3 regions of the Paenibacillus sp. 3LSP genome follow, and region 3 is predicted to be linked to each of the others. Evidence: riboswitches for the same ligand, from Rfam matches in the RefSeq annotation. Region 3 holds a riboswitch; each other region holds the start of a gene.
What was found. A riboswitch is a leader RNA that binds a small molecule or an ion and turns the genes downstream of it on or off. The one in region 3 is predicted to bind thiamine pyrophosphate.
Positions count from the first base shown of each region.

Region 1: linked by a shared signal. The riboswitch ahead of RW092_RS10445 (ABC transporter substrate-binding protein) and the one ahead of RW092_RS23550 (thiamine phosphate synthase) in region 3 are both predicted to bind thiamine pyrophosphate.
Region 2: linked by a shared signal. The riboswitch ahead of RW092_RS17550 (ECF transporter S component) and the one ahead of RW092_RS23550 (thiamine phosphate synthase) in region 3 are both predicted to bind thiamine pyrophosphate.

Region 1 covers NZ_JAWDJI010000131.1:203-5,362, reverse strand. The annotation lists gene RW092_RS10470 (HD-GYP domain-containing protein) at 3-623, shown strand; gene RW092_RS10465 (hypothetical protein) at 650-985, shown strand; gene RW092_RS10460 (ABC transporter ATP-binding protein) at 1,005-1,820, opposite strand; gene RW092_RS10455 (ABC transporter permease) at 1,850-2,620, opposite strand; gene RW092_RS10450 (MTH1187 family thiamine-binding protein) at 2,617-2,910, opposite strand; gene RW092_RS10445 (ABC transporter substrate-binding protein) at 2,967-4,034, opposite strand; TPP riboswitch at 4,190-4,302, opposite strand; gene RW092_RS10440 (cold-shock protein) at 4,609-4,809, shown strand; gene RW092_RS10435 (cold-shock protein) at 4,983-5,160, shown strand, end outside.
Region 2 covers NZ_JAWDJI010000206.1:481-15,510, reverse strand. The annotation lists gene RW092_RS17580 (glycosyltransferase family 2 protein) at 1-805, opposite strand, end outside; gene RW092_RS17575 (glycosyltransferase family 2 protein) at 813-1,643, opposite strand; gene RW092_RS17570 (glycosyltransferase family 4 protein) at 1,829-3,007, opposite strand; gene RW092_RS17565 (YheC/YheD family endospore coat-associated protein) at 3,233-4,330, shown strand; gene RW092_RS17560 (energy-coupling factor transporter transmembrane component T family protein) at 4,424-5,236, opposite strand; gene RW092_RS17555 (ABC transporter ATP-binding protein) at 5,233-6,858, opposite strand; gene RW092_RS17550 (ECF transporter S component) at 6,858-7,469, opposite strand; TPP riboswitch at 7,571-7,682, opposite strand; gene asd (archaetidylserine decarboxylase) at 7,864-8,661, shown strand; gene RW092_RS17540 (efflux RND transporter periplasmic adaptor subunit) at 8,722-9,885, opposite strand; gene RW092_RS17535 (carbohydrate ABC transporter permease) at 9,903-10,766, opposite strand; gene RW092_RS17530 (carbohydrate ABC transporter permease) at 10,796-11,677, opposite strand; gene RW092_RS17525 (ABC transporter substrate-binding protein) at 11,785-13,233, opposite strand; gene RW092_RS17520 (AraC family transcriptional regulator) at 13,504-14,289, opposite strand; partial or broken gene RW092_RS17515 (aminotransferase-like domain-containing protein) at 14,414-15,030, opposite strand, start outside.
Region 3 covers NZ_JAWDJI010000270.1:642-12,382, forward strand. The annotation lists gene RW092_RS23505 (Gfo/Idh/MocA family protein) at 1-951, opposite strand, end outside; gene RW092_RS23510 (ThuA domain-containing protein) at 951-1,682, opposite strand; gene RW092_RS23515 (Gfo/Idh/MocA family protein) at 1,921-3,081, opposite strand; gene RW092_RS23520 (AraC family transcriptional regulator) at 3,232-4,056, opposite strand; gene RW092_RS23525 (YkvI family membrane protein) at 4,210-5,253, shown strand; gene RW092_RS23530 (helix-turn-helix domain-containing protein) at 5,441-6,232, shown strand; gene thiH (2-iminoacetate synthase ThiH) at 6,301-7,416, opposite strand; gene RW092_RS23540 (thiazole synthase) at 7,420-8,199, opposite strand; gene thiS (sulfur carrier protein ThiS) at 8,204-8,407, opposite strand; gene RW092_RS23550 (thiamine phosphate synthase) at 8,413-9,057, opposite strand; TPP riboswitch at 9,170-9,272, opposite strand; gene RW092_RS23555 (FUSC family protein) at 9,489-10,418, shown strand; gene RW092_RS23560 (SDR family oxidoreductase) at 10,507-11,352, opposite strand; gene RW092_RS23565 (MerR family transcriptional regulator) at 11,448-11,741, shown strand, end outside.

The DNA.
Region 1 (5,160 bases), on a different contig from region 3:
GGTTGACTGTTTTTAATGAGTTCGTCGACGATTGGTATATGGACTATAGCCCGGAAGCTGTGAAGTGGTTTAACCTGCTTGTGCGCAGGCATCCGGAAACCTATCATCATAGCATACGGGTTGCTATGCTGGCGGAGAAGATCGCCGAGCCGCTGAAGATCACTGGAGCCGAGAAGGATATGCTGGTCCGCGGTTGCTTTATGCATGACATCGGCAAGACGATGATCCCTCGTGCCATCATTGAGCAACGGGGGCCGCTGACGGAAGCCCAGTGGAGGATCATTAAGCTGCATCCGGTCATCGGAGCAGAGCTGGTAGAAGTGGATCCTGCGTTTGGGCCGGGCATTGCGGATATCGTTCGCTGGCATCATGAGCGTTGGGATGGTCGCGGGTATCCGGATGGGCTGAAGGGGAAGGAAATCCCCTATAAGGCGAGAATCTGCGCGGTGGTTGACGCCTTCGATTCGATGACATCGGATCGGCACTATCGGGAACGGAAGCTGACCATGGCGGAAGCCAAGCTGGAACTGCACCAACATCGTGAGACCCAGTTTGATCCGGAAGTGGTGGATGCGTTAATGGAGCTTTCCGATGAAATGCTAAATATTTACTCCATTATGTGATCAGCGAAAGATCAGGGGGAATGAACATGGAAAAAGAGTCCTGGGGCCGTTCCGTTACTCCGGAGGAACTGGAGGAAGCGAAGCGGACAGGAAGGACTTTGCTCTACCTGCGCGTGACCTTACTTCCCGAATGTGCACAGAAGCTGGAGCGGTTCCAGCGGATTGACATGAAGTTAAGCGCCTATGAACAGGTGCTTGACCGGATGCCGAATCTCTCAAACCCGGCGGAACATTTAGAATCCATCGAATCGGTGACTTGGCTGATTGCCGTCGCTGGGGAAGCCCAGCACCTGCGGCGATGGGTCGAACTGATGCTGGATGTGGATCAGGTGGAGGTTACCGAGGTGGCAATGGAACGTTGATAGCAGGGGGAAGTCTATTTCAGACTCCTCCTGCTGCTATTTTACGCTGCTCCGCCGCCATCATCGCCGCAATCTCCCGTTTTAATCGCATAAAATCGGGGTCCTCCAGCATTTCTTCACGCCGCGGCCGGGGAAACGGCACCCGGATGGTATGCAGCACATGGGCCGGCCGGTTTGAAAACAAAACAATCGTGTCCGAGAGCATGAGCGCCTCTTCGATGCTGTGCGTAATCATCAGGACGGAGCGCTTGTTCTCTTCCCAAATATCCAGCAGCCAGCGCTGCATTTCGCTGCGCGTTAGGGCGTCGAGCGCACTAAACGGCTCGTCCAGGCACATGACTTCCTGAGGGGCGAGCAGTCCCCGAAGGAACGAAGCCCGCTGCTGCATACCGCCGGACAACATATGAGGATAAGCTCGTTCAAACCCGCGTAACCCCGCTTTTTCGAGCCAATGCTGGATTTCCGCACGGGAGCTCCGCTTTCCGGATTTGGCGATTTCCTGCGCCAACACAACATTCTCCTCAATCGTCCGCCAAGGGAACAACGCAGGCTGCTGCGGCACGTAACTGATATGTCCGCGCTGGCCGGTGACCGGGCGTCCCTGAAGGAGCACTTCGCCTTGATCCGGAACCGTCAGGCCGCCGATCACGTGGAACAGCGTGCTTTTGCCGCAGCCAGAGGGGCCGATAATCGACACGAATTCACCAGCCGGCACTCGCAGTGAAATGTCCTGCAGCACCGGAACCTCCCGGCGCCGGTCGCGGAACGTTTTATGAATCTGCCGAACCTCCAGCGCGGGGATGGCGTTATCACTGTGTGTAGATGCTTCGCTCATAAACCAAGCCTTCCTTTCCGTTCGCTTCTCTATCTCCGGTCGTTCGCCGGTTTATAGCGGACAAGCCATTTTTCCAATAATGCGACACAGGCGAACATCGCCAGGCTGATGGCCACGATGATGGCGATGGCGACAAAGATCTTATCCGTGCGGAACGATGCCTTCTGCAGCATCATATAGTAGCCGATGCCTTTGTCTGCGCCAATCCATTCGGCAATGACTGCCCCCATAACGCTGTAAGTTGCGGCGATTTTCACCCCGGACATGATCGAGGGGATCGCATAGGGCACCTCCAGCTTGCGGAAGATATCCGCCTTGGATGCACCAATCATTCGCATATAATCAAGCATCGCCCGGTCCGTGCGGCTAAGTCCGTCCATGGTTGCCACGGCGACAGGGAAGAAGCAGACGAGCGTAATGACGATAATCTTCGGCAGGATGCCAAAGCCGAACCAAATCATCAGCAGCGGCGCCAGCGCAATGGTGGGCACGTTTTGACTTAAGATGATGAGCGGATACAGCGATGCCTTAAGAAACGGAACATAATGCAGTACAAACGCCGTCAGCAGGCCGACAAGCGTCCCGATGGCAAAACCGATCAGCATCAGCCGCAGCGTTGCTAAAGTATGTTCCCCCAAGCTGGCCGCACCGGCAGCTGCTTCACGACCGATATCCACCGGGCTGGGGAGAATCCATTTCTCGATGTGGAACCAGGCGGTCGCGCCTTGCCAGATCAGTAAAAACAAGATGACCGCCACGAGGGGCGGCCATATGCTGTGCCAAAGGCTGCGGAAATTCATGGCCGATATTTTTCGATCAGCTTATCCATGCTGACGCCTTTGGGATTGTAGGAAATTTTAATTTGCGAAATGATGCCCGTGCTGCCGAATTCAATGACGGCTTCATTCATTTTCTTCACGATGGTCAGCAGCTCGTCGAGATCCCCCTCCATGGTCGTCTCCAGGGGATTCACCTGATATTTGACGCCGGAAGCTTGAATAACTTCAATGGCTCGGTCTACATAGGGAATGACGTCTTCACCGTTAGGCGTTTTCGGAATGATTTGAATGCTTAATAACGCGTTTGGCATGGGTAAGTTCATCCTTTCGAATAGGAGTTTTGGCATTAAAGAATTATTAAAGATAGTTATTCGCTTGGCAAAAACTCGTTGGTAAAAGCGGCATCCACATCAAGCGGTTTCTCCAGGAGCTTGCGTTCAAACATCCAATCGGAATAGTTCTGCCACACTTCTTTCTTTTGCTCGCCCCAGCGCGGAGCATCGTCCTTGTATTTCGGGCTGAGCCATTTTTGACTGGCCACCACCAGGTCTTTGTCGAGCTCGGGTACAGCTTTCAGCAGGATCTGCGCCGCTTCTTCCGGATGGTCGATCGCATACTGATAACCTTTCGTCACAGCCCGCATAAAAGCTTTTACAAGCTCAGGGTTATTCTGGATTGTCTTCTCGTTCGTCACGAGTACCGGTGTGTAGTAGTCCAGCTTCTCGGAGAAATCTTTGACATACAACATGTCCAGCGGCTCGCCCCGCAGCTCGGCCTCAACGCCCGTCCAGGCGTAGAAAATCCAGGCAAAATCAATGTCCCGTTTTACCGCTGTAAAATAATCAGCATCCCCGATGTTAACGAATTTCACCTTGTTGACATCAGCGCCTTGCAGATCCATGATCGATTGGATCACCGCTTGTTCCACCGGTGAACCCCAGCCGCCGTAGGCTTTGCCCTCGAAGTCCTTTGGCGACTTGATGTTCTTCTCGACAGGGGCAGCGAAGCCGGACGTATTGTGCTGAATGATCGCGGCAATCGAAACGAGCGGGACGCCTTGGATTCGGCTTTGCGTCACGTTCTCTTGCACGCTGACGCCAAACGGCACCTCTCCTGAGGCCACCATCGCTTCGGCGCCGCCGGAACCAGGCAGGAGGATGTCCACATGCAGTCCTTCCTCGGCGAAATAGCCTTGATCCTTGGCGACGTAAAGCCCGGTATGGTTCGTGTTAGGGCTCCAGTCGAGCACGACTTTCACATGTTGCAGCTCTGCATTAGAGGCTTGATTGGGTGCGGCGGCTTCGGTATTTTGTCCGCCTTGGTTTCCGCCTTCCGCCGTCCCGGCACGATTCCCATTTGCTCCGCCGCAGGCGGACAATACCAGCAGCAAGCAACCAAGAAATATGGCCAGTGCGGTACGTACTTGAACTTTCACGACTCCGACTCTCCTTCGTTGGTGTAAATTTCCGCAGCTTGTTCTTGGTATAACCCTGGATGTGCGTCCTTAAGCGTAACTTCCAACTTCCGGATACAAAAAAACGTCCCGGATCCGGGACGCGATAGGCAATGGAAATGACATGTAAAATAAGTTCATCACCATGGTATGGCTCCCTACGCTGGCATTATCCAGATCAGGTTGAAGGGTCAGTATCTTGGAGGGATACACTCTCAGCCGGCCAATTCCAGCACCCCTGAACAATATGACTGCAGATTACATCTGTCATTATAGTTTTCAGTAGTTAGATTTGTCCAGTCTTTCCGGTAGGCTTGAAAAAACAGGGGATTTGCTTTTTATCTGGCAAAAGGCTATAATGAGATCAAATCATGTTTTTGAAAGAAGATATCATTCACGCATTGAAAAGGGTGTCACTTTTTTAAAACTGGAACTTTTTTCAATGTGTGAATTTTTTTTATACAAGTGGTGCATGTTCAATAAGGGTCAGCCTTTATTTGAACGACTTCTGTTAAAAAAATGAATCATGTTAATCTTAAACAGGAGGTATTCTCCCATGGAAACTGGAACAGTAAAATGGTTTAACGCTGAGAAAGGTTTTGGCTTCATCGAAGTGGAAGGCGGAAATGACGTATTCGTTCATTTCAGCGCGATCACTGGCGAAGGCTTCAAAACCCTCGACGAAGGCCAACGCGTACAATTCAACGTGGTTCAAGGCAACCGCGGCCCTCAAGCCGAGAACGTTGTAAAACTGTAAGCTAGTTAGAAACTGCTCTTAATGCGTGCTCGCATTAAGGGCAGTTTTTCTTCGCAAAGATCATTAATGAGGTTAATTCTTCAGAAGTCCGCTTCTGATGATACATATAACACTACAACAAAATCATCAATGCACCTGGTTGTAACGTTCACCTTGAAGAGGAGGGGAATTTTATGAACTACCGTAAAAAGACGTTAGAAGAAATTCCTGAGGAAAATACGCCGGTATGGACCTGCACTAGCGATGACTGCAACGGGTGGATGCGGGACAATTTCACCTTTGATTATAGCCCCGTATGTCCGCTCTGCTCGTCCGAGATGGTCATGGGGATGCGCATGCTCCCTCAACTGA
Region 2 (15,030 bases), on a different contig from region 3:
CCGGATGTCCAAGCGCCAGATTCAAGAATGCCTTACAGCGCGTTACCTCATCCTGCTGGGAGAACCGCGGCAGATGCGGCGTCAAATCGTTGAGCGCCAAGTCCTCTCCCCGATCGATGGCGATCAAAAAAGCAGCTAAATCCTCGGCGGCAACGCACATATCCCCGTCGGTGAACAGCAAAATATCTCCGGTAGCTATCGCCGCCCCAATCGCCCGGCCTACGTCATGCCCTAACCGCTCGGGGAAGCTCAGCCGCGTAATGCGCGGATCGCGATCCACGACGGTAAAGCTTGCATCATCGCAGCCATTCAGGACAACGATGATCTCATGCAGAGGCAGCTTGCGGAGCTCTGCCAAAACCGCCGGCAACGTCTGCTCCTCATTACTCGCCGTCACAATCGCTGAGGCACGGCCTTTCAGCGGCAGCGGAATCCACATCTTACTCAATCCGGCTGCATGGGCATACCCGCGGCGATACGCCAAGGAAGCCGTCAACAAAGCCGTGAAAGGCAGTTGATTCACCCGCTCCGCCTGCGCCCACGCTTGAAAACAAGCCTGCATCTGTGGCGAACCCTTCTCCGCCCCATCCTGTGCCGCCGCACGGGCTCCTGCGGCCCAAGCTTTGGCTTTGAGGCGTTGGAGCGGGATGCCGGCATATCTTCTTCCCGTCGAAGGACGGACCCCGCGGCGGCCTTTGCGGGAGAAGCCGCTGGATCTCCGGATTGCTCCTCCGCGCAAACGGGCCGAAGAACCGCTTCTTCGTTTCCGACGAACCTTCATCTTTTGCCGAGTTACCATGACCATCAATGGATCACCTCACCTTACCGCGCTGCCGTCCCAGATCGCTGTATCCGCCGCGCGGTCCTTGCTGGAGGAGTAGCCAATGGATCGCCTCCAGATGATCCCCTGCCACCAATGCGGTCAGCGGATCAACACGACTTCCCTTCTTCCCTATGCGTCCCCGGGCTGGATTTAGCTTGCCAACGGGGACGGTATGCACCGGCTGGACGTTTAACCCCAGCCGGATCGCTTTAGCTAAGGCGAGCGGCGGAACCTCCAGCGCATCCAGGCCGACGGTGTCTACCGCAGTTCGGCTCATCGCATGCGGGACTGCCGTCAAGGAAGCTCCGCGCAGGTCAGGACGCTGCAGCACACCGTTCAGGACGTGTTTGGCCAGAACGACTGGATGTGCCACCTTCCCTCGTACCGGGCCGGAGTAGCTGTTCAGCGCCACATCGACACCCGTCAGCACCGCGTTGACAAAAGGCCGAAGCTCCCGGGCTGGAATCACCATGTCAGCGTCGATGAACAGCAGCACTTGACCGCGGGCCGCCTCCGCCCCAACGCGCCGGCCCACATCATGTCCCAGCGGCTCCGGTACGTGGATGACGTGAGCGCCGCAGGCTTCAGCCAGCTCAGCGGTCCCGTCAGTTGAGCCGTTCACCACGACGATCGTTTCGCTGCGCGGATGCACCAGACCGGCTTCACGCAGTACGCCGGCGATCGTCGCCCTTTCATTCATCGCCGGAATGATGATGGATACGATGGGATCGGGATGATTGACCAAACGCGGCAGCACTTTAGGGCGCTGAATCGGTTTGCGGTTCAGTCGGATGCGCGGCCGCTTGTGTTTTTTGACCACATCAATTTCCTCCCAAAAACGTGATAATACCGGAGCATATACCTCAGTGTATGATTGGCCGGGGGGCTGGTAACGGCAAACGTACAGTTGTCCTGACGAATGCGGCACAGGCCCTGCTTATGGGACAAAAGAAAAAAACGCCTTTCGGCGTTTCCCTAAGATTAGCTATGGACATCCAGATATCATCAGTTTTTAGCGCTTCGTCGGCCTGTGTGCGTCTGCACCCCTCTGGCGCGCACGAGACTGACCCAACGGTCTGCGGCGTGATCCCAGCGGTAATGACGACGAACGATTTCTCGGCTGGCCCGGCCGATGATTTGACGAAATTCCTCTTCCTCCAGCAGCAGTATGATCCGATCAGCCAAGCTGTCTCCCGCCCCTTCGGCGAGCAGTCCATCAACCGCAAATTCAAGTACCGGGGCGTCATGAGCATCCAGCGTAGGCAAGCCGGCAGCCATCGCTTCAAGGCGCGTTAACATCGATGCCGGCTCATCGCCCGGTAACATCACCAGGCAATCCGCCAAGAGGTACCTATCCGAGATGAAGTAAGGCGACCCGGCCTGCAGGCTGGCAATCCGCTCTGGAGCGTAGGCGGCAAGCCCATGCGGCTTCGATCGCTCAAACCATTCACGGAAAGCCCCCGTTCCAGGGAAGTCGGCGGCAAGGAACACCAGCATCGCCTCCGGCACGCGATCCATCACCTCGGTAAGAGCCGAGACAATGTGCTCCTCGTCCCTAAGCGGCGGCCAACTTCCAGCCAATAGAATGATTTTGCGATTCATCCATCCCCGCTCCATCAGCCGCTGTTGACGTTCCCGTTCCCCATCTGGCGTCCAGCGCAGCAGCACCTGTTCCTCTAGGCTTGCCCCCGGCAAATGAACCCATACCGGAGTGCCCAAAGATGGGAACTGCGCCAGCAACTCGGCTTTGGTCCGTTCACTGCCGACGATCAGGCCGTCCACGCTTTCCAGAACTTGCATTGTATATGCCTTGGGATGGCAGGAAGAAGATACGATCTGGGCAGAGGGTAACGTCAACAGTACACGGGAGAGCGGAAGCCGAGCTTTCAGCTGACAAGCCAGCAATGGTCGGCCATAAACGTCCACCGTATCTGGCCGCCACTTGCGCAAGTGCCGCAGCAGTGACTCCAGATAGAGGCGTCCCCCGGGCAAGCAATAAAAAGGAACGCCCCCCATCCATCCTTGGGCCGGTAGATGCCCGTCCGCAACGCCAAAGAGGCGAATGTGCAGCTGCTCTGCCGCATGAGGGAGCATTCGTTCCAGCACCCTCTTCACTGGACGGTGTTTCCCTGAAACCGCCGTAAAGGCGTCAGACGCGATCAACGCGACTTTTTCCCGATCCATGTGAAGTCCCCCCTCCTTACCGTTTCACTTGCATTCGATATCCTAAATATACGAGAACCTCCTGGCAAATGTGACACCTTCCTGGAAGATGAGCCTAATTTGCCAAAGGCGGTGTTCCATCCGCAGTTCGCCCGAAAACAGGCGGCTGTCGCAGCACAGTCGTCCACGCTAATGACCCGGGACAACATACACTGAAGGAAGACGCACGGGAAGGAGGAAACCCACTTGAGTCAGGACACTGTCGGAATCCTGCTGAATTCCAGCATGTACCGAGGGATCCCCACGCGCAGAACCGGCCAAGAGTGGATCACAGGGTATGAAGAAGCGGCACAGGAATATGGATTAACCCCCGTTTTCTTGCGTCTCGCCGGCATCGATCCGGCAGGGGGCAGATGTCTCGCGTATGTATATAATGGCATCGAATACGTCGAGCAACAGCTTCCCTTGCCTGCAGTGATCCATAACCGAGCGTTATACCCCAGACTTGCAGCTCGAAAAAGACTCCAATCCCTGAATGCCCGGGGCATCACAATCTTTAATACAACCAACCGTTATGGAAAAGACTTCATCCACCGCTTGCTCTGGAGTGCTCCTCACTTGCGGCCGTACCTTCCGGCATCGATGCCGTTAACCCCCAGCAATCTGCGGAACATGATGACCCGCCATACGGACCTCATCCTTAAGCCGATCCGCGGCTCCGTTGGCCATGGTGTCATGCGATTGCGACATCTGCCATCGTCAGGGTGGGAGCTCACTTATGCTTCGCCACTTGGCCAGCGGCAATGGAGGACGATTCGACTGCATCGGGGACAACTGCCGCCCGGGGTTCGGCATATGCTGCGTCGCACGCCTTATCTCGTGCAAGAGCGTATTCCGCTGGCGGAATACGAGCAGCGCCCCATCGATCTGCGGATCACCGTCCAGCGGGGCGGCGGAGGCGATTGGAGCGTCACCGGGCGCTTCGCCAAAGTAGCTGCTGCAGGCAGCTTTGTGTGTAACCTCGCCAGAGGCGGCGAAGCCCTTCCCGCCGAGGAGCTGCTGGCCAAAGTGCTCCCGGAGCAGATCGTCCCGGCGGCCCTTGCTCACGTTAATGAGCTTGCCCTGACCATCTCCCGCTATCTGGGCAGCCATCTCCCGCATCTCGCTGACCTGGGGCTGGACATTGGCTTATCCGCAAGCGGGAAGCCTTACTTTATCGAATGCAATGGGCGTGACCAGCGTTACGGCTTTCGTAAAGCCGGATTGCTGGAAGCCTGGAAGGATTCATATCGACAGCCTATGGCTTACGCCCGTTATTTGTTAGACCGATCGAACCGGGCTTAGCCAAATGGAACAAAACTAAAAAAAGGGGCGGATTCCTAAACACAGAGAGCAGGCAGTAACCCGTTTCTCCGGAAGGAATCTTGCCCCTTCGTTTCATAAGATTTCATGATAGCGAACATCTGCAATGTGAAATAGCGGGTACAAGTCCGCTAGGAAGTAAGCTGCAGCCGCAACCAAGCCGATGAGCAGCCATGTCAACACATCGTACCGGGAATAAGCAGTCGGGTAATAATACGTGCGCGGCCGATTTCCGTCGAACGCTTTCGCTTCCATGGCGACAGCAACACGATGGGCCCGCCGGATGCTCTGAGACAGCAGCGGCACAGCGTACAGCTTCGCTTGTGCGACGAGACCGGGCAGTCCGCGCGGACGGCGAACGCCGCGAATCAGCAGCGCATTACGTCGGACAAGCAGCTCCTCCCAGACCATGGGAAGCAGCCGGACCGAGGCCATAAAGCTGTAGGCGTATTTGGGCGGCAGCTTCGCCTGCTGCATTAGCGCGTAAAACAAAGCAACCGAAGAAGTCGTCAACACGAACAACAGCCCTTCGGCAGCAAAAGCCACTGCTTTGAACCCGATGTGAATCCCCCGGTAGAAGCTTTCTTCAGAAATGCGGAACAATCCCCACGACCACCAGATCGCCGTCCCTTTGCCAAACAGAATCATCGTCGCCGCCGAGGAAGCAAAGATCAGCGCAAAGGGGAACAGAAGCAAAGCGACCTTCCAAGGTTCATAACCACTGAGCAGGAACAGCAAGAACGTAAAAAGAATCGCCTGATAAAAAATAAAATCAAGCCGGTGCGTAAATAACGTCAGCAGAAACAGCAGGATCATCAACGCCAGCTTGGCAGCCGGGTTCGCCTGATGCAACCAAGTCCGCCGTTTCGGGGTCAGAAAACGTCTCATCTGGCGATCACCGCCTCTGGATCCCGGCGGCCAGGCTGGTCGGTTGGCGCGGAGGTGATATCCGCTCCCCGTTCGGCTGATCCGTTGGATTCCGGTGATTCGCCGGCACTTGCCTGGGACCGTTCTACCCGCGAGGTCAACCGTTGGCTCGTCAACCGTCCGTCCCGGACCTCCCAATGCTGGGTGGCCACCTGCTCTGCGATCCGCTCTTCATGGGTAACCATGAGGATCGCCGTCCCGCGTCGACGTAACGCCTCGCATAACTGCAGAATGGCAAACGTGTTCGCAGCATCCTGACCGAAGGTCGGCTCATCTAGCAGCAACACCTGTTGTTCGCGTACGGCCGCCGCAGCCACACTAAGGCGCCGCTTCTGCCCCAGCGACAGCTGGTAAGGATGCCGCATCTCCAAGCCGGTTAGACCAAACTGCTCTAGATACTCCGTCACCCGACCGTTCAGCGTTCTGGCGTCAAGTCCATCCTCCCTCAGCGAGAAGGTGACTTCGTCCACCACCCGATCGGCGACAAACTGAAACTCCGGATTCTGGAACACAAATCCGATCTCACGAGCGGCCAACTCCAACCGTCGTCTGCGGTCACGTCGGCTAAGCTTCCCAGTCTCGATCCGTTTTCCCTGCAGCGTAAATGCCCCCTCAGACGGCAGTAAACCGATCAGACTGAGCAGCAACGAGCTCTTCCCTGCACCGTTTGGCCCAGTGATCGCAATCCAATCCCCGGGATACACGGCGGCTTGCCCGACTTCAATCACCGGCCGCCCATGCCGGAACCCGTGAAAGTCAGTCAACTCCACGGCGGCAGGTCCATCCAATTGCCGGCTACCTCCCACCGGCTCCAATAACCTGCGGCCGGCTTCTGTGGCAAAATACGCTTCCCATACGCCGGGATACCAGATCCCAAATTCAATAAGCTCGGAATGATACGTATCAAACACGACGTCCGGTGCCCCCTCGCCCAACACCTTCCCATCCGGTCCAAACAACACGACGCGGTCAACCAGACCTAGCGCCGTCAACTCCTCGATCCGATGCTCCACGATAATGAGGGTGCGGCCCTCAGCCACCTTAGCGATCGCTTGCCAAATTTGCTCTCGGCCCTGCGGATCGAGCAATGCCGAAGGCTCATCCAGCAGCAGCACCTCCGGATCGCCCAGCAGCACGGAGGCAAGCGCCAACCGTTGCTTCATCCCTTGGGATAGCGAATCGATCGGCACATGGAGCTCAGGCAGGTCAAGGCCCACCTTCGCCAATGCAGCCTGCATCCGCGCGGGCATATCCGGCTTCGGCACGCCCAAATTTTCTAAGGCGAACGCCAACTCCTCATCCACGTAAGGCATACAAAACTGCGTATCCGGATCCTGGAACAAAAATCGCCATGACGCGGGAAGCTGTTGTGCGGACGTGCGCATCGGAATCTCAACTAGGTCTGGAATGATGCCGCTCAGCACCTGGAGCAGCGTCGATTTGCCGCATCCGCTGGGACCCAGCAGCAGCACATGCTCCCCGCGCCGCACCGAGTAATCCAAATCCTTAAACACAAATCGATCCTCTCCCGGGAACTTGAGCCGCAGCTCCCGGATCTCAGCTGCCGTCGTTTCTTTGCTCATCAGTCATTCAACGCCGCATAATCTTTGGGATCAACGGGTCGCAGCAATGTCGTAACCCCTGTCGCCTCTACGGCCTTCACGACGGCATAAGCGAAGTACCCGCAGATCAGCGCCGAGCTGACGGCCCGCATCGCATATTTGGCAGTCAAGAGCCACGGCTCGTAATCCTGCACATAGCCGTAGAAGAAATCCGGGAGGACCGAACCCACGGCAGCCCCAATCCCAGCCAACGCAGCAACGGAGCCGGAAAATTTCCGGTACCGGAACGCGGCGAACACCAGCTCCGCCCCTAAACCTTGCAGCACACTGTAAAGGACCAACTGGACGCCCCACTCGCTCCCGAACAAAATTTCCACATGGGCAGCAGCGATCTCCGCGATTAACGCCACCCCCGGTTTGCGAATCAACAAGAACACCAGCGTTGCAGCCAGGAACCACATCCCGTACACCAGTTCATCGGCCTGGAAGAACAGGGGGGAGAACAAATTGTACACCGAACTCCAAAAGTGATACACCACACCCAGCACCAGCGAGACCAACACCGTTACCAGCACATCACTGAGCTTGAGACCACGCCCCGTTCTTTTTTGAACAACCTCTGACATCTTCATCTCTCCTCCTGATCATTTGATTTAAATCCTCGCATCGTAAAAAAAACCGCCTGAATAGCTCAGACGGTGGTCAGGTCACGGGGACGCACGAAGGCACAAAAAGTCCCGGACGATCGATTCTCTACGCTGGCATTATCCAGATCAGATTAACGGTCCGCGGCGCAATATGCCGCTATCTCAGCCTGATTCGCTCAAGCCCCCGTATCCCTATGCGATTGATATAAACATACACCAACCCCGCCCAGGCATCAAGCCTAAATTTGTACAAATCTGTAAACTGGGGGTTACCAGTCCGTTATTGATTTCGGTCTGATTCTGTGTCAAGATAAGCGGAAGTGGCAACGAATTCATCAATACCCATGCAGCATTACTGGACAGACTAGGAGGATGCGATTTGGCCGCGACATGGATGAAATGGATGACGGAGCTTTCCTCCCGGAAATGGTTATCCCGGTTGATAGGCAAATTCTCTCATTCGGGGGTTAGCCGAGCAATGATCCCTTTATTCGCAAAATCGTATGGCATTCCGCTGCATGAAGCGGAGAAGGAGCTTCGGGAATACCGCACGTTAAACGAATTCTTCACCCGCAAGCTAAAGCCGGGCATGCGCCCGCTGCACGCGGAGCCGGGAGTGATGATTAGTCCGGTGGACGCGCTGATTACGTTTATGGGCGAGGTGCAATCCGGCACGATCCTGAACGTGAAAGGACAGGATTATTCCTTGGAAGCGCTGCTGGCCGGCTCTCCCCGCGTCGAATTGTACAAACACGGATACGCCTTTGTTCTGTATCTGAGTCCTACAGATTATCACCGGATTCACGCGCCCGTGACGGGCAAAAAGCTGGAAAGTGAGCACATCCAAGGCCGGGTCTACCCGGTGAATGATTTTGGCATGCGCCATATGAAGAAGGTGTTATGCCGAAACGAACGCTTGATCACTTACATCTCCCATGAGTATGGGGAAATCGCTCTTGTGAAGGTCGGCGCGATGAACGTGAGCAGTATCCAGTATACCGATCCTTCGGCAAAATCCTGGGAGCAAGGCGACGACCTCGCTTATTTCGAGTTTGGATCCACCGTCGTCCTGCTCACCCAGAACGGCACCTTTACCCCCTGGCCTGAACTTGCCCCCGGACAGAAGGTACGGATGGGTGAAGCGCTGGGCCGCTTTAACTCCGCAAACCCAAGCTAATTAAACAAGACCATGCATCGCCGGCTTCGGCCGGCTCTTCCCATCTCCTGCACTGTATTGCTAGTTCAGCTCATACCGAACGCGGGTACCGTCCATGATCAGCCCTGTGCTGCCTACGATGACCTCGGACTGCTCGAAGATCTCACCGCTGACAGCTGTTGCGTATTCGTTCGAACCTTCCGTCTCGACTCGGGTTAGTTTTGCGTAATATGCATTGCCAAGCGGGCCTTGTTCCGCAGAGATCGTGTATAGGAACGCCCCCTGGCTGTCATGATGAACGGCTTCATTGGGGACGAGCAACAGTTGGTCGCCCTTCGATTTGCGCAGGCTCACTTTGACGCGTTCACCGCCTAGGAGACCGGATTCTTCTTCCTTCAGTGATATCGTGATCCGGGTGTTCGCGGCCGAGGCTTGGCCGCTGTCGCCAGGCCCAAGCTGGTCATCGCCGATCGAATCCCCCCCTCCATCGTACGCCTCTTCGATCGTGGTAACGGTGCCGGTAAGCTGTCGGGCATCGTCGTCTACAAGCGTGATCGAATCAAGTTCTTCACCGGACCGGATCAGGATCGCAAGCTCGTCCGGCACCATCAACCAGATCTGATAGCCCTGGGACGTATCGGATAGGCTGACGTCAGGAACCCCCGCTGAGGCGATCCCCTCTTCAGCACCTACCGTCATGACGATGCCATCCACCGGAGCGATCAGCTCCCGACCCGCTTGGATCTCCTCCTGCAGCTTGGTGATGCGCCGCTTCTGATCTTCTATATCAAACTGCATGCTCTTCAGCGCTGAGGACGCATGATGCACGGCTTCCTCATCCCCTTCCCGGAGCGCCTGCTTCAAATCGTACTCCAGTTGTTCCAGCGACAACTGCATCTTCTTCAGGGAAGATTGCTGATCGGCAAGCTGGTCCTGCACGTCGCTGTCGTCATAGCGGACGAGCGGCTGTCCTTTATGCACCTTATCTCCAACCTTCACAAGCACTTTAAGCACCTTCCAGCCCGCCGGATTCATCAGTTTTCGTTCCGCTGCCGGCCGGACCAGTGCGCTCCCTTCATAGGAATAATCCAGTGATCCGACGGTGGGCACAGCCGTGGTCACCTTCGGCATCGACAACGCCCGAATCGTGTTACCGCCCAGCGTCAGCACGATAAGCAGGGCGAAGAAGAGTCCCCCAAGCGCGCGTATTTTTCTTTGTTTTGAACGGGTTGCCAATTCTTCCAAGCACCCTCACCTCCCGGCTAACCTTTAATTCCTGACTGCCCAATCCCTTCGACGAAATACGACTCCGCATACAAAAATAGGAGTACCGCCGGAGCCATGTACAGCGTTGAAGCCGCAAAACCGATGCCGCGGGCCTGTTTGTTAATCTGCGCCAGATAGAGAGACAACGGCTGCTTGGCGTCATCCTGCAGGAAGATGAGCGGTTGCTCAATCATGTTCCAGTAGTCGATGAACAGGAGAACACTCAGAGCCGCCAGGCCGGGTTGGACAAGCGGAACGATTATGCGCAAGAAAATCGTGAATTGCCCCGCTCCGTCGATTTTAGCAGCTTCGATGTACGCATTCGGAATATGCGTCATGAATTGACGCATCATGAACACGCCAAACGCGCCGAAGATGCCGGGCAGAATGATCGCCGATTCGTGATTCATCAGGCCCAGCTGGTCGATGACGAGATAATTGGGTACAAGCGTCACCTGGAACGGCATCAACATGGTGAGCAGATAGACGAAAAACAGCTGATCCCTGCCGAAGAATCGCAGCTTGGCGAAGGCGTAAGCCGCCAGCGTACCGCAGACGGCTTGCCCAACCACAATCGGTGCCACCAGCAGGGCGGAGTTCCAGAACATGTGAAGATATTTCGCCGACTGGATTAAGATTTGCGCGTATTGGCCGAAGGACAGCCAGTCAGGAAGCAGCTTCAAATTAACGAAAGCGTCCGCTCCTCCCTGCGATACATCGATCATGACGCCGAGAAGACCGTAATTCCGCTCGATCTCTTGTTCCGTCATCAGCGAACCCGTCACGGTCAGAATGATGGGCACGAGCATAACCAGTGCAACTGCGCCAGCCGCAAGCGCCGCGATGATTTGGGGCAGCATGCCGAGCTTCCTCACTCGATCACCTCCGTTCATTCCATGTTCTCCCGAAACCGACGCTCCACCGCGAGCAGAAGAGCAACCAGCAGAGCGATGCAGCCGACCATCAGGATCGCGGCGGCAGTCAGCTTCTGAACGTCCAGCGAAGCGAACATGTTGTTCATATAATGCTGCATCATGTAGAGGCGATCGTATGGATAATCCCCCGCCAGCAGATACGTTTCCCGGAACACTTTAAACGAATTGACGATGGAAATGAGCACGACGAAAAACATCGTTGGCGTCAAATAGACCAGCGTGATGTGGTACAGCCGGCGCAACGGTCCCGCTCCCTCGATACTGGCTGATTCGTAATACGATCTAGGGATCGATTGCAAGCCAGCCAGGAACAGAATCATGTTGTAGCCGAGGTTCTTCCAAAGAAACATCACCGCAACGATGCCTATCGACCAATCGGACTGCATCCAATCGATTCGACCTTGCCCGAACTCATGCAGCCACTCGTTCAGCGTCCCGTTCCAATCGAAGAAAATTTGCCAGATCGTAACGGTCGAAGCGACGGGAACGACGAGGGGCAACACGATGGATGTTCGGATCCCGTCACGGAGGAACAACGGCCGGTTCAGCAGCAAAGCCAAGCCGAGGGACAAGAGAATGAGCAACGGAACGCTGACCGCGGTGAATAGCAAGGTATTGGCAGCCGCCTTGCGGAAGGAGCTGCTGCCCAGCAGGTCGATGTAGTTATGCAAGCCAACGAATTTGCTTCCTCCAACGCCCGCACCGTCCGTGAACGATTCCCAGAAGCCTAATAGAAATGGGATCAGATAAAAGATCGAGAAGCCAATCACGCTCGGAGCAAGCAGCCAGAAAGCCTGGAACCCGTCCTTGCGAAGCAGGGTGAGCAGCTTATTCATGGGGCTCAGTCGTCGCTTGGTTCTGCAGCAAATGGGCGACGTCCTCCGTGATTGTTTTGTGATACATGTCCCATCCCCCCTCTAAGTAAAAAGTTGTCCATTATCCGTCATTCATTCAACAACAGATTGATCTTGTTCGCGATCACCTTCGCTACGTCGCTCGCTGACTTCTGGCCGGCAAAGAACGCTTCCGTCTCGTTATATATCGTCTCGGAGAGTTTGGAAGGACCTCCCACAGCATGGACGGCTGTGTTGATGTAATGGTCCACCTGCGCCAGCATATCCGGATCGACCGGAACCTTCGGACCGTTCCCGCTTGTAACCGTTCCGTCCTGAAGGAGCTTGCTCTTCTGTTGCTCGTATACACTTCGGTTCATCGGAAAACCAGGGCTGGCATCCAAATGCTCGTCGAAATAAGCTTGTACGCTCTCCTCGTTGAGCAGAAATTGAATGAAGTCCCAAGCTTCCTGTGGATGGTCGGAATTGGCATTGATGCCAAGCTGCCCGAACGGTTTGAAGTAGCCGCCGCCACCCGCATTCACCGGATGCGGCTTAGCATACAGCGCCGTACGCGGGAATGGGGCGTACAACAAGGCGTCCCGCAGCGAATAGAGCTCTGCATCCATAAAATAGGCGGGATTCTTGCTGCCGGTCCCGGATTCCCCAACCGCAGTTAATCTCTGAGAGTTCCCCATCTTATGAAGCAGTCCATCATCCGCCATCTTTTGGACCTGCTCCATCATCTCAGCCAAGGCGTTTGTATCCAATTGCGGCTCCCCGTTCGTTACGGTGATGAGCTTCTCGAAATTCTCCGTCACGAGCTGTTCCAAGAAATAACGTTCCTCGCCCATGAAGATATACGATGGATCGCCCTTTTGCTTTAACTGCTTGATGGTGTCGATGAAGTCGTTCAGCGTCCAGCGGTCATCGTCAAACGAAACGCCGGCCCGGTCTATAGCTTCCACATTGCCATACAGACCAACTAGTGAGAAATACAATGGCATGCCGTATAACCCGCCGTCCCCGCCGCTGTGCACATGGTCCATAATATTGGTGAAATAATTTTCCTTGTGAAAGTCAGCATCTTGATTCATCAGCTCGTGTAAATCGACAAGCAACCCCCGCTTCACGTATTGTTCGGAAGGAAGCTGATCGAGTTCGATGATGTCAGGACCTTTCCCGGCCAACATGGCGGTGTTGCTGGTCTTGACAAATTGCTCCTGCTTGTTCATCACATCGTTCAGATCTTTGCCCGACGTCGAAGCGGCATGCAGCTCAATATCGACATTCGGATGCAGTTGTTCATATTTCTCCACAGCAGCCTTGACTTGATCGCTCAAAAAATAAGTGTCGACGACAAGCTTCACCTGCTCATTCGATTTCTCCTTCTTCCCCGGATCGCCGGATGTCCCGGAAGCAGGGCCGCTCGTACCATTCAACGCTATCCCGGTTGTTGACGTATCCGCGAGTAATCCCCCTTCCCCGTTCCCGGACCCGGTGCAAGCAGAGAGAACCAGCAGCAGCAGCACGAGTCCCAGCCAAGCCATCGGTTTCATATTCCTTTTTCCTCCTTCGTCTTCAGGATGAGGCCGTCTTTCGACGCAACACTCAGCTTACGGCATACATGTCGCCAAAATATCACTGACTTGTAAACAAATTGTCTCAGGCGCGGCCACAAAAAAAGACCGGACGATGTTGTCCGGCCTGCACTAGGCAAAAATAACCTGTAGGTTTGTAAAGAAAAAACCGCCGAAGCTTCAAGCTTGGCAGTCGAGAACAATGAATTCATTCACTTCAGAGGGTGTTCGTGATTTAGAACAACCTGCTTAACGGATTTCGGATGGGCTTTTTCCCGTATATTGCTTAAACTGGCGACTGAAGAAGAAGATGTCCCGATACCCCAGCGCATCTGCCACCTCGGTCACATTCATGCCGGCATGCAGAAGCAAATGCTGCGCCCGGTCGATTCTCGACTTAATGATGTAAGATTGCACAGACATTCCGATAATTTCCTTGAATTTAATCGAGAAATAGCGCGGGGACAAGCCTGCCCGGGCAGCCAAATCCTGCACTTTATGAGGGAGGCCGGGATGCTGGAGCACATAGTTCGCCACTTCATGAATCACTTCATGCAGTTGGTTGCTGACCTTCTTCTCCACCGGTACCCGCCGCTCTTCCCGCAGCAAATAAATCAACAGCTGCTTGAGAATCAGCTGAGCCTCCTCTTCGGCGGCATAGGCCTTCATCAAAAATAAACGGACGTAACGCGACAACATATACTCGAAATCCAGCGTATCCTCCAGTACGCGGTAAGGACCCGGCACTTCCGTCACGGGCTCGTGGACGTCGAAATGGATGTACGTCAGCACCAGCGGTTTCTGCGGGTTATGCGTAGCACTGGTGTGATCCCCCTTGCGGAACAGGAAGCAGCTGCCTTTACTGACCGGAATGGGCTGGTCGTTCAGGACAACCGTGCCTTCACCGCTCCACACATAGAAGAGATCATAGTTCTGCAACGGCTTCTCCCTCTTGTGCCATTTCCAACCGGGTTCGCAGACGATTTTGGCGAATGCCGGCTTCAATTCAAATGATGATGGTGAAACGTGAAGCATGTCCTTCCCTCCCGTAAAAAAAATACAATCGCATCATTTTGCCTGATCCGTACAGTGTCCTGTCCTCCTCTTACATCACGAGGACAAGTTTATCACCTTTATTATACCTTTAAAGCGCACGGGTTTAAATATCCCCCCAGGCCGCTTTCATACGAAATACACCCTCAATGAGCGTCAATTCGTCTAAATGGGAAAAAGCAAAGCAGGCTGCCGGCGGCCCCGGAGTGATCCGGTAAATAGCCGCATCGCGAAACAGGACGCCGCGACCGGCCGCCGCTTGGCGGAATGCCTGGTACTCCTCCGGCGAGCGGAGCCATTCGGCGTACAGCAGCAATCCAGCATCGGCGGGGCGAAGGCGGAACAATTCGCCCAGCTCCTGTTCCATGCAGCGGCGGAACGCCTTTTGCTTGGCGCCGTAGTGGCGCCGCATCCGGCGCAGGTGGCGCTCGTAGCCGCCCGTGCGCATGAACCGGGCGAGCGCCCGCTGCTCCAGCCGCGCCGGCGGCACCGGCTCGTAGAGCGCCTTCGCGCTCGCAACGGGCCGAACCAGGGTGCGCGGCAGCACGGCATAGCCGACCCGCAGGGCGGCGAACATCGTCTTGGAGAAGGAGCCGACGTAGACGACGCGCTCCTCGCGGTCCAACGCCTTGAGCGGCTCCAGCGGGCGGCCGCCCCAGCGGAACTCGCTGTCGTAATCGTCCTCGACGATGACAGCGTTCCGCCGCGCGGCCCACGCCAGCA
Region 3 (11,741 bases):
CGGCCGCCCGTGCAGTAAAGCGCTGGCCATATCCGCTGGGCCGATGCCGCGGCTGTTCTCGGCGTAGCCCGGGAGTAAAGGCACTTCGGTCCAGGCTTCTTCGCCGATCCTGCGGAACTTCACCGGGCCGCCAAAAGTGTTAGGATCCGGCACAAGTAGGGTGCCTTCTGTCCCGTGAATTTCGATTGGCGGAAGTGTACTGCCGCCAAAGATGTCAAAGCTGGTCGTGAGCGTAGCGATCGCGCCTTGCGCAAACTCCAGCGTGCCGGTGACATGGGTCGGGACTTCGACCGGGATCTTTTGCCCATACTTTTTCTCGCTGGTGATGGTACGCTGTTCCAGCGCTTTGCCGGTCATGCCGGCGATCCGCTTAATCGGCCCCAGCAGTTGAATAAGTGCGGTCAAATAGTAGGGGCCCATATCAAACATCGGGCCGCCGCCTTTGGCATAATAAAATTCCGGATCCGGATGCCAGAACTCATGGCCGCGGCTCATCATAAATGCCGCCGCTGAGACCGGCCGGCCAATCGCCCCGTCCTGGATGAGCTTCAGGGCTGTTTGGATGCCGGCGCCAAAGAACGTTTCCGGCGCGCTGCCGACCATCAGTCCACGCTCGCGGGCCGCGGCGAGAACGGCCAAGCCTTCCTCGCGGGTGACAGCCAGCGGCTTCTCCACGTATACATGTTTACCGGCTTCCAGCACCTTTAGGCAAACCTCGGCATGGGCTGCCGGAATTGTTAAGTTAATGACGATCTGGATGTCAGGATCCTGCAGCAGCTCGTCAACCGTGCAAGCAAAGGGGACGTTATATTGCTTGGCCTGCTCCTGCGCCCGGTTCAAGTCGAGGTCGGCGCAGGCGACGAGATCAAGCGCTTCGAACTTTGCACAATTCTCCATGTAGATGCCGCTGATTTTGCCGCAGCCGATAATCCCTACTTTGATTTTGTCCATTATTGGCTGTCCCCCATGCCCGTGTAATTGCTGTCAATCCGTGCATTTTCACCAAGAGACTCGACTGCAAGGCGTTTGCCTTCTGCCGCCCACAGCATCCCGCGGGTCATCATTTCCTTCACTGGAGGCAGGTCGACGATGTCAGCATGATGTCCCAGCGAGTTATAGTACACGCGTCCAACTCCCCAGCGCTTAGTCCAGACCACTGGCATATCCACCGGCTTGTTCAGACGATGGGGTCCGTCAACGACCGGGAAGCGCGTCGTGGCGAGCACTTCAACGGCAGGATCGACATGCAGGTAATATTGCTCCGTTTTCACATAAAAGTCTTCGATTCCCTCCACCAGCGGGCTGGAATTGGCGATAATCTCCACCTTGTACTCGACTCCGTCATTCCCCGGGTGGGCTACCCATTGTCCGCCGGTCATAAATTGCCAGTCGACATTGTTTCGGAACGAATCACACATTCCACCATGGCAGCCAGCTAATCCGGTTCCGGCTTGTACCGCCGCGGATACGTTATTGACGAACTTTTGTTCAATTGTTCCCATCGTCCATACCGGGACAATCAGATCAAGACCGAGGAGCTTCTCCGCATCGGCAAAAGCCTCCAGCGTATCGGAGACCTCCACCTCAAAGGCGTGCTCCCGCAAAGCGCCGGCAAAGATGCTGGCAACCTGCTCCGGCTCATGTCCGTCCCAGCCGCCCCAAACGATTAAAGCTTTTTTCATTTCTTAATTCCTTCTCTCGTGATTAGTTGTTGGATCTAAGCTAACGGACACCAAAGGCGTTATCAACTTACACATGCACCTCCGGGATTTCTAACGGACCGAGGAGACCTTATTTCGAAAAAAATCAGCCCCGTGTTCGCCGCAATCGGCCGGTAAGGTCATTGGAGTCCGTTACAGCGGGAAATTGCCGGGAAATCGGCAAATAAGCTCCCTGTGGTCCGTTAGAGTAACGTGTCCATCACATTTCAGAAATCGCGACCCAGCGCCGATCTTCAATCGAGCGTTCTACCGCTTCCAGCACAGCCTGGCATTGCACGCCTTCACGGAAGCTTGGCACCGGCTGACGGCCTTCCCGAATGGCCGAAGTCAGCTCCAGCACCTCGTGCGTAAACGTATGTTCGAACCCGATCGTGTGCCCTGGCGGCCACCAAGCTTCGGCATAAGCGTGAACCGGATCGGTAGCGAGCACACGCCGGAAGCCTTGGACATCAGCATCGTCGGAGGTGAAGTATACCTCAAGCTCATTCATCCGCTCGAAGTCGAATCTTACGCTGCCCAAGCTGCCGTTGATTTCAAACGCATTCGTCGAACGATGACCCGCGGCAAACCGCGTGGCCTCAAAGCTGCCTAATGCACCGTTAGTGAAGCGGGCCAGGAACAGCGTAGCGTCATCGACCGTGACTGGTCCCTTCGGCGCATCGGCGCTGCTCTTGGCGCTAAGACCGGTCATATTCTCCGCGAGCGGCCGTTCCTTAATAAACGTCTCGCTCATGCCAATCACTTCCTGGATGTCCCCAACCAGATAGTGAGCGAGATCGATCAGATGCGCCCCTAAATCGCCATGGGACCCTGATCCAGCAATATCCTTCTGCAGCCGCCAAACCAGCGGGAAGGACGGATCCATGACCCAATCCTGCAGGAACCAGGCCCGGAAATGGTAGATCCGTCCGAGTCGGCCGCTCTGTACCAGCTCCTTCGCTAACCGGACGGCCGGCGAGAAACGGTAGTTGAAGCCGACCATATGGGCGACGCCTGCGGCTTCAGCCGCAGCCAGCATCTCCCGGGCATCCTGCAATGTAAGCGCTAACGGTTTCTCGCAAAAAATATGCTTACCTGCCTTCGCTGCCGCCAACGCGATTTCCTTATGGGCGTCGCTGGGGGCATTGATGTCGATCAGGTCGATATCGTCTCTGGCGACTAGCTCTCGCCAATCCGTCGTCGTTTCGCGCCATCCCAGCTGATTTGCTGCCTCTTGCACCGCTTTTTCGTTCCGGCCGCATAATACAGCCATCTCCGGCTTTAAGGCGTCAGGGAAAAACATCGGCAGCGCCCGGTAGGCGTTGCTGTGGGCTTTGCCCATAAACTTATAACCGATCATTCCAACTCGCAGCGGGTTCATCGAATTCCTCCGTTTCGCGGGTATAGTCAAAGTTTTTATAATTTAACTTTTTCAAACCCATTATAATTAGATTTCCTTGCAATCTCTCGCCAGTTTATGCGTATATCTGGACAAAATATGCGTTTTCCCATTCCCTGCATTGCCGTTCGACTATCGTGAGGGACGCAGGCTGGATGGGACATAGCCCCGCAGCTCCTTAAACACGCGGTTAAACGTGCGAATGCTGCTGAAGCCGCACTCAAGAGCGATTTCCATAATGCTGAGTTCGCTGGTCAACAGCTGATGCTCCGCGCTGAGGACGCGAACTGTGTTGAGGTAAGTTTTAAAATTCATGCCGATGGCAGCTTTGAAGGAACGGCTGAAATGGGAGGGCTCCATGGAAAAACGCTTCGCCATCACCTCCACATTTAATTCCTCCCGGTAATGGTCCTCGATATAGGACAAAATTTGCTGCATCCGAGCCCGGCGGGACTCATACTTCTCCTTCGTGGTGCGGTCCATGGGCAGCGTGTCCAACGCTCTTTGCAGGCTGCCGCACAGCTTTAAGATTCCAGCTTTCAGCAGCAAGGGGTAGCCGGGTTTCTTTTCGTCTTTTTCCTGGATCAGCTCGTCTAAGATCGTTTTTACGGTTTCAAGCCCTGGAGTACCTGCTGGAATATAGGGGGAGGTGAAGCGGAAGTCGGACGGCCAGCTTTTGGTCATCGTAATCCACTCCGGTTTACAGATCAGAATAATGATTTCCGACTCCAACTCCCGGCTGTCAAAATAGTGGATATCGTTGCTGCCGCAGATGACCATGTCGCCTTGCCGAAGCAAGCGGATCTCTTCATTCACCCCAATTCGAATGGCGCCGGAGCGGACATAAATAAACTCGATTTCAGCATGGAAATGGGGATAAAACGTAATATTCTTGCTTTGGTAAATGTCCATCGGAAGCTCGGGATCCAATTTCCAATTTTGATAGAACGATTTCACTTAGATCCCTCCGTGTCATTAAAATTACCTTCCCTCCTAAATGTACTGCATGATGGCGGAAGATTCCTCTTTTTTTCTTAGAAGAATAGATGGAGGAGCTTGGACATAGGATGAAATTGGAACAATTCAAAAAATGGAAATGATGGTGGCAATATGAAGCATCGATGGGTCAAAATATTTCAAATTGCCGTAACTTACATCGGTACGGTGGTTGGCGCCGGTTTTGCTTCGGGACAATCGATTATGCAATTTTTTACCCTATATGGTTCGGTTGGCGCTGCCGGGATTATTGTTTCGACGCTGCTGTTCATGTGGTTAGGGACAAAAATGATGATCTATGCCCATCGAATCCAGGCATTTTCGTACCAAGAGTTTAATGATCATTTGTTTGGCTCCTTGTTCGGCAAGGTTGCCAACTTCCTGACCCTGCTGATCCTGCTGGGGGTTACCGCCGTCATGTTGTCCGGCACCGGGTCAATCTTTGCTGAGCAGCTTCAGCTGCCTTATCAGCTCGGAATCATCGTGAGTATCGTCCTGAGCTATCTGGTGATGACACGGGGGATGAACGGTATCGTCGTGGTGAATGTGCTGGTCGTGCCGATGATTCTTCTATTTACGAGCTTGATCGCGTTTCGCGCGATTGAGCCGGAAGGACTGTTTGGGATCAACGGCTTTCAGCTGCAACAATTGCAAAGTTACAAGTGGGTACTGAGCCCATTTGTGTATGCTGCGCTTAATTTTGCATTTATCCAGGCTGTGTTAATTCCGTTGGGGAGTGAGATTCAAGAGGAGAGTACCTTAAAATGGGGAGGCTTCTGGGGCGGTATCGGGCTTGGCTCTATGCTGCTGATCTACCATTTCGCATTGAACTCCCGAATGCCAGAAATGCTAGGTTACGATATTCCGATGGCGGAAATTGTACAGGACCTCGGCCCGTTTCTGCATGTGCTGTTTCTGTTAGTGCTCTATGGCGAAATATTTACGACCCTGATCGGCAATGTCTTTGGCGTCACAAGACAGCTGCATAGCCTCTATAAGGTGCCTGAAAACATGACCATGGTGATGATCCTGCTTGCTTGCTTTGTGATCAGCCAGGCTGGTTTTTCTTCCCTTTTAACCTACCTGTATCCCATGTTTGGGTATATCGGGATGCTGCTGCTTATTTTATTGGCGTTCCGACGGTTACCTCTCCGTTAACTTCCTGTTCTCCATAGCTGCTGAAAATATCACGGAACCGATTTCCCGGCTCGTTTATACTTAGGAAAATCGACTATTTCCCGAGCAATAAAGCTGGTATTTAGCGATTCGCAACCTGTAGTTGACAGATTGCCAACTTCGCTTGGTCGATCGGTGACGGAGGAGCAGCTATGATGGAGGCGGGGTGATGAAGAATATGGATTTTGCAGATAAGCTGCAGAACTATCGGAGACAAAAAGGAATGTCCCAGGAAAAACTGGCGGAAGCGATCGGCGTATCACGCCAAGCGGTTTCGAAGTGGGAGTCGGGTCAGTCATACCCGGAAACGGATAAACTGATCGCATTATGCGAATTGTTTGAGGTTAGCATGGATCATTTGGTCCGGGGAGTGCCAACGGAAAAAAGGGAGCTTTCTCCGGAATCAAATGGATCGGCGATGTTCCGCTATCGATATCACTATGAATATAAAAGTGAAAGAACCTGGTTTGGCGTACCGCTCCTGCACATCAATGTGGGGCGCGGGATGTACGTCGCCAAAGGGATCATCGCGATCGGCAATATTTCCATCGGCGCTGTCTCCCTGGGGCTCATTGCGCTTGGCGGTTTAAGTCTGGGTGTGTTGGCGGCGGGGGTGATAAGTCTGGCTGCGATTGCCTTAGCCTTGATTCTAGCGTTGGGCGGCTTTGCGGCCGGTTTCATCGCAGCTGGAGGGGCCGCTGTTGGTGTGTTGGCTTTTGGCGGATTCGCCGTGGGCGTGTATTCCTTTGGCGGCCTAGCGATCGCATCGAGGATTGCCGTCGGAGGTTATGCCAGCGGGCACATCGCCATTGGTGATGCTGTACGCGGAACTTATTCAATGGCGATCCCAGACGGCGAATTGACCCACGTTCAGGCCGAACAGGTGAGGGCTTTGATCAACCAGGAATACCCAAAGATGTGGAAACCGCTGACAGAATGGATCGTTTCATTATTCCATTGATAGGATAAGTAGATGAGCCGGACATTTCCCTGGATATTAGGGAGGGTCCGGCTCGATTGATGTTCACCTTAGCCTTCAATGGGGACTAAGATATCCCAGTCTTTAAACACGGGCTGCAGCCCGTTATGATAGAGCATTTCCCGAATCTCAGCCACGCTGCGCTCATCGGAAATTTCAAATTGCGGGGTGCCGCCCCCTTGGGAGTGGCCCCCAACGGCCGTGGATACACCAGCTGACATCTTGGTCACCCCAAGGTGAACCAGTCTGTCACGTAACCGGGCAGGCTCCCGGCTGGATAAGGTGATCCCGGCCCGCGGCAGAAAGAGACGGTAGACGAGCATCACCTGTACCAAAGCCCGATCGGTCACCTGGGCATCCGGTTCGTAATCTCCGAGAAAAGGGCGGAAGCGCGGAATCGATAAGCTGATCTCACAACCTGGATACTTGGTTTGCAAATAATCCGCGTGCATGGCGGCAAAGAAGGCTTCCTGTCTCCAATCGTACAAGCCAAGTAATGCCCCGATATTCACGGCCCGGTAACCTGCAGCACATCCGCGTTCCGGGGCATCCAGCCGATTTCGATAATTGCGCTTGGGGCCTTTGATATGGAGCTTGGCATAGGTTTCCCGGTGGTAGACCTCTTGGAATACCGTCAGGCTGTCTACGCCTGCCGCAGCTAGCTCCTGATATTCGGAGACAGACAGCGGGTTCACCTCAATGCCGATGGATGAAAAATAATTGCGCAGCACCTTCACGCAGTCTCTTAAGTATTCGACCGGGGAATCTTTGCGGGATTCACCGGTTAACAGCAGGATATGACGGATCCCGGTTGCCGCAATCGCTTCAGCTTCCCGTTCGACCTCTTGCATGTCTAATTTTTTTCGCGGAAAATCATAGATCGAACTAAAGCTGCAATACTCACAGTGGTTCACACAATAATCGGACACATACATCGGGGTAAACAATTGGATTACGTTCCCGAACTGGCTTTGGGTGATCTGCTGAGCCCGTTGGGCCATCTCCTCCAAATGTCGATCAGCCGCTGGTGACAGCAAGGCTAGCAGATCCTCCGCATCAAGCTTAGGCTTGCTAAGCGCCCGCCTTACATCTGCATCGCTGTAACCTTGAAGCCGCTGTGGAAAGGGGAAGCCTTCCCAGGATTGGATTTTGTCATAGAAGCTCATCCCTTAGGCCTCCACTTCATCCAGAAATCCGGTTAGCGGGGAAGAGGCTACCGCGTTTTGCTCCACCGGTCCCAGCCCGGCCAGATGGGCTAATCTGCCGGCTATAACGGCTGCGCGGAACGCTTCAGCCATGCCCAGCGGATCGCGGGCGGTTGCAATCGCCGTATTTAAGAGGACAGCCGCTGCGCCCATTTCCATCGCTTCCGCTGCCTCTGACGGCTTGCCGATCCCGGCGTCTACGATCACCGGCAGGCCTGATTCCTCGATCAGGATCTGAATCAATTCCTTCGTCCGCAGGCCGCGGTTGCTGCCAATCGGTGAACCGAGCGGCATGACGGCAGCGGCTCCAGCATCCCTTAACCGGAGCGCGGCCGATAGATCCGGGCTCATATAAGGAAGGACTACGAAGCCTTCTGCGGCCAGTACCTCGGTTGCTTTAATGGTTTCCACGTTGTCTGGCAGCAGATAACGTTGATCCTGAATGACCTCCAGTTTAATCCAATTGCCCATATCCGCCGCTCTGGCCAGCCTTGCGATGCGGATTGCTTCTTCTGCGTTGCGGGCACCGGAAGTGTTCGGCAGCAGCGTCATATGTGGAGGAATATGATGCAGCAGATTTTCCTCCTCCCAATCGGGATTCACTCTTCTTAAAGCGACCGTGATGACTTCTGCTCCCGAACGTTCGATCACTTCGGGAATTAAGGTGTTGCGGTTATATTTGCCAGTACCGATAAAGAGACGGCTGGACAACGCCTTGCCGCCAATATGGAATAAGTCCTGCATAGGATCAACCTCCCCCAACAAAATGGACTAGCTCAATACGATCCCCATCCGATAACGGGGTCACGTCATAGTCTTCCTTTCGTACAACTGTACCGTTTAGTTCAACCAACAGCTTTCGGTCCTTCCATGGGGGCTCTGCTAATAAATCGGCCAGTGTGACACAGCTTTCGTTGATCGTCGTCTCTTTCCCATTCAGACGAACCTGCACGGGGTTCACCTCCTTTCCAGCCAAGCTGCCTGCATTGCCTTGCGATATGCTTGGGCCTCTTCCGCCGGGTCTGGTGCATGGAACAGGCTTGTCATGACGGCAACCCCTTGGGCGCCGCAGCGGATGACCTCTCCCGCATGGTCCGGACGGATGCCTCCTATGGCGATCACCGGAACCGGGCAAGCTTGAGCCGTTGCCGTGAGTGCTGCCAGTCCTCTGCCGGGAAGTCCAGGTTTGCTGAACGTATCGTATACATGACCGAACAGGCAATAATCCGCTCCATCTGCGGCGGCTTGCATCGCTTCTTCCGCCGAATGAACCGACCTGCCCAAGCGCATCCCAGTGGCTAACGGACGAGCGGCATCCACTGGAAGACTGTGGCCGGCTAAGTGGACATTCATGGCCCGAGCAGCCAAGGCGACGTCCAGGCGGTCGTTCACGACAATTTGGGACAGCGGAATGCCGGCTTCCAGCATCTGTTGAATGACCTCCAGCTGACCTTTCGCCGTGAGCTGCTTATCCCGTACATGGATGTAATCCAGGTAGGGCAGGGCTCTGAGGGACACCCTGAGCAGTTCGGATATGTGAATGGGAGAGATAGAGATCAGATGCAGTTCGGGTGTGGTCAGTGTGATTTTTTGGCTCGTCATGTTCACCCCTCTGAGGTTCGATATGCAATGCAAAAAAGCCCCCTCCGCAAGGAGGGGGCTAGTTCAGCAACAGAAGGAATAAGCCTAAATAGACTTATGTTCTGGTTCATACATGCTTTACGCTCCACTTCCCTACGCAGGTCTTAACCCGTTCAGGTTCAAAGGGTCCGAATCTTGCGATTCATCTCAGCCTTGCGGCTCCCCTAGTGTCGATCGATATCCATTTGTCATGTTTACTATACACGGGGATCCAAATAATTACAACCGTTGAATTGGAATGGGTTATGCTGGCTGCTTTACCTCGTTTCCAAGAAATTTTCATGAAAATGTCACGATTTATCGCAAAAATAGCTGGTTTGTGATGTTTAATGAAATTGAAGCGAAACAAAAACATTCTCTATAATACGGTCGGAGTTTGATTGGGGGGAGTGATGAGATTGAAATGGACGATTGGTTTACGCAATCTCAAGACGGGGCTAGCCATCTGTTTGTGTGTGATCGTTGCAGCGTTATTGCGCCTGGAATATCCTTTTTACGCTGCGATCGCCACGATCATTTCCATGGAAAATTCAGTTGCCAACTCCTTTACGGCCGGGAAACATCGGACGATGGGGACGTTTGTTGGGGCGATTGTGGGTGCAGGCTTCGCCATGATTGAACCTGGGAACGCCATATATTGTGCGTTAGGGGTCATCGTCGTAATCTATGTCTGCAATCTGTTGAATTGGAATAAGTCGATATCCATCGGCTGTATCGTTTTTTTAGCCATTATGTTAAATCTTCAGCCGGGGGAAAGTCCGATTTTTTATGGGATTAACCGGATCACGGACACCCTGGTTGGGATTGCTGTTGCGGTGATCGTCAATTTGGTCGTCTTTCCTCCAAAACATGAGGCGGATTTGGAAAAGGCGCGTAAATCTGTCGCCAAGCGGATGGCCGATTTATTCGGGCAGATCACGACGTGCCGGGAAGTCGTCGATTTGAAGAGCTTTCGTGCGGAGCTGGCTTGTCTGGAGAAATATTATCAGCTCTGCAAAGAGGAATTCCATCTGACTCGGGATCTCAGTGAATCGATGGAGCACATTGGCAAAGAAATTGAATCCTATCGCCACATCTATGAGCATTTGGTGATTTTGCAACAGCTGCTTGCCGAGCATCGACAGTTGCTGGTCGAGGCTGATCTTGAACGAAGCGATTCCGTTGAGGCAGGAACCCGCAACGCAGAACAGCAGTACAGAATAGAAACCGTCTATGAGTACCACGCGGATTGGATATACGCTGAGCTGCAGAAGCTGGGATTACCGCTTCCGATTAAGGAGCGGGGTCGTTTCCAGACGAAAGCGGAGCTTAAAATATCGTAACGTGGGTATGATGCCTACGATTTTCTAACGAACAGGTAGAAAGGGGATGTCCCAAGAGCCGTGAAGGGCTAGTGGGGCATCCTTATTTTTATGCAAAATAGTGTCCTGACTCAAGATCAGCGATCAGCCCGGGTTGCACCGGTTTCCAGCCGAGAAGCTCCCGCGTCGCTGGGCTTGCTTGCGCTGTGTTGTACAAACTTGTGATGTCGTATTGCGCAATGGAACCCAGAAAACCGAAATGGGCTTCAGCCTCTTCCGGTGTGATGCTGACCACAGGCACATTTAACTGCCGTCCGATGACAGCGGCGATCTCGCGAAGCTGAATGCCTTCGTCGCCGGCGCCAAGCAAGCGTGAACCTGCCGGGGCGGATTCCAACGCCCGACGGTACAGAACCGCTGCATCCAGGCGATGAATGGCTGGCCAGCGGTTCGTGCCTTCGCCGATATAAGCAGAGCAACCCTTCGCCCGGGCGATATCGATCATCATGGGCACGAATCCCCCATCGCCTTCACCGTGGACAGATGGTGCAAGTGTCACAACGGACGATCGAACTCCTCGATCCGCCATGGCAAGCACCGCCTGATCGACGGTATGCCCATTGGCGTGAGCTGTCGTAATGAACGGCTTGCCTGAGCCTTCGAGCGCGGCTCCTATGGCTTCGACGGCACGTAAATCGAGAGCCAGCGCGCCCTCAAAATCGGAAAAATCATTTGTGAACGCCAGATGAATGACGCCGTCCGCCGTCTCCGCGGCAGCGCGCAGTGTATCGAGATCTTCGAGTGTTCCATAAACCGCTTTTGCACCCAGCGACTGTAGTGTTGCGGCTTTCTTTTCCGATCGACAAAGACCCGTCACAGAATGTCCCGCACCCGTCAATTCCCGTACGACCGCGGAGCCGATATACCCGGTGGCACCTGTAACAAAAACATGCATCCTCAAGTTCCTCCTTCACAATTTGACTGCTGAAACAGGTATAGCATAAACTATAGAGTGAACTCTAGGGCAAGTGGCCAAAGGAGAAAAAGTAGATGAAAATTCAGGAACTCGCCGACAAAATGGGTTTGACGATTCATACGATCCGCTTCTATGAAAAGGAAGGGTTGCTGGATGAGCGGCATGTTCAGCGGGAAAGCAACAATTACCGCAATTATTCAGAAGAAGCGATCGAGCGCTTGAGGATGATTAAGAAATTCCAATCTATCGGCTGTTCGCTGGCTGAATTGAAGGATGTGCTGCAGGAGCACGATGCCCATACGAGCACGAACGAACAAACCATCGAATGGATCCGAAGCAAGATGAAGGAGATTGAGGACAAAAAGAAA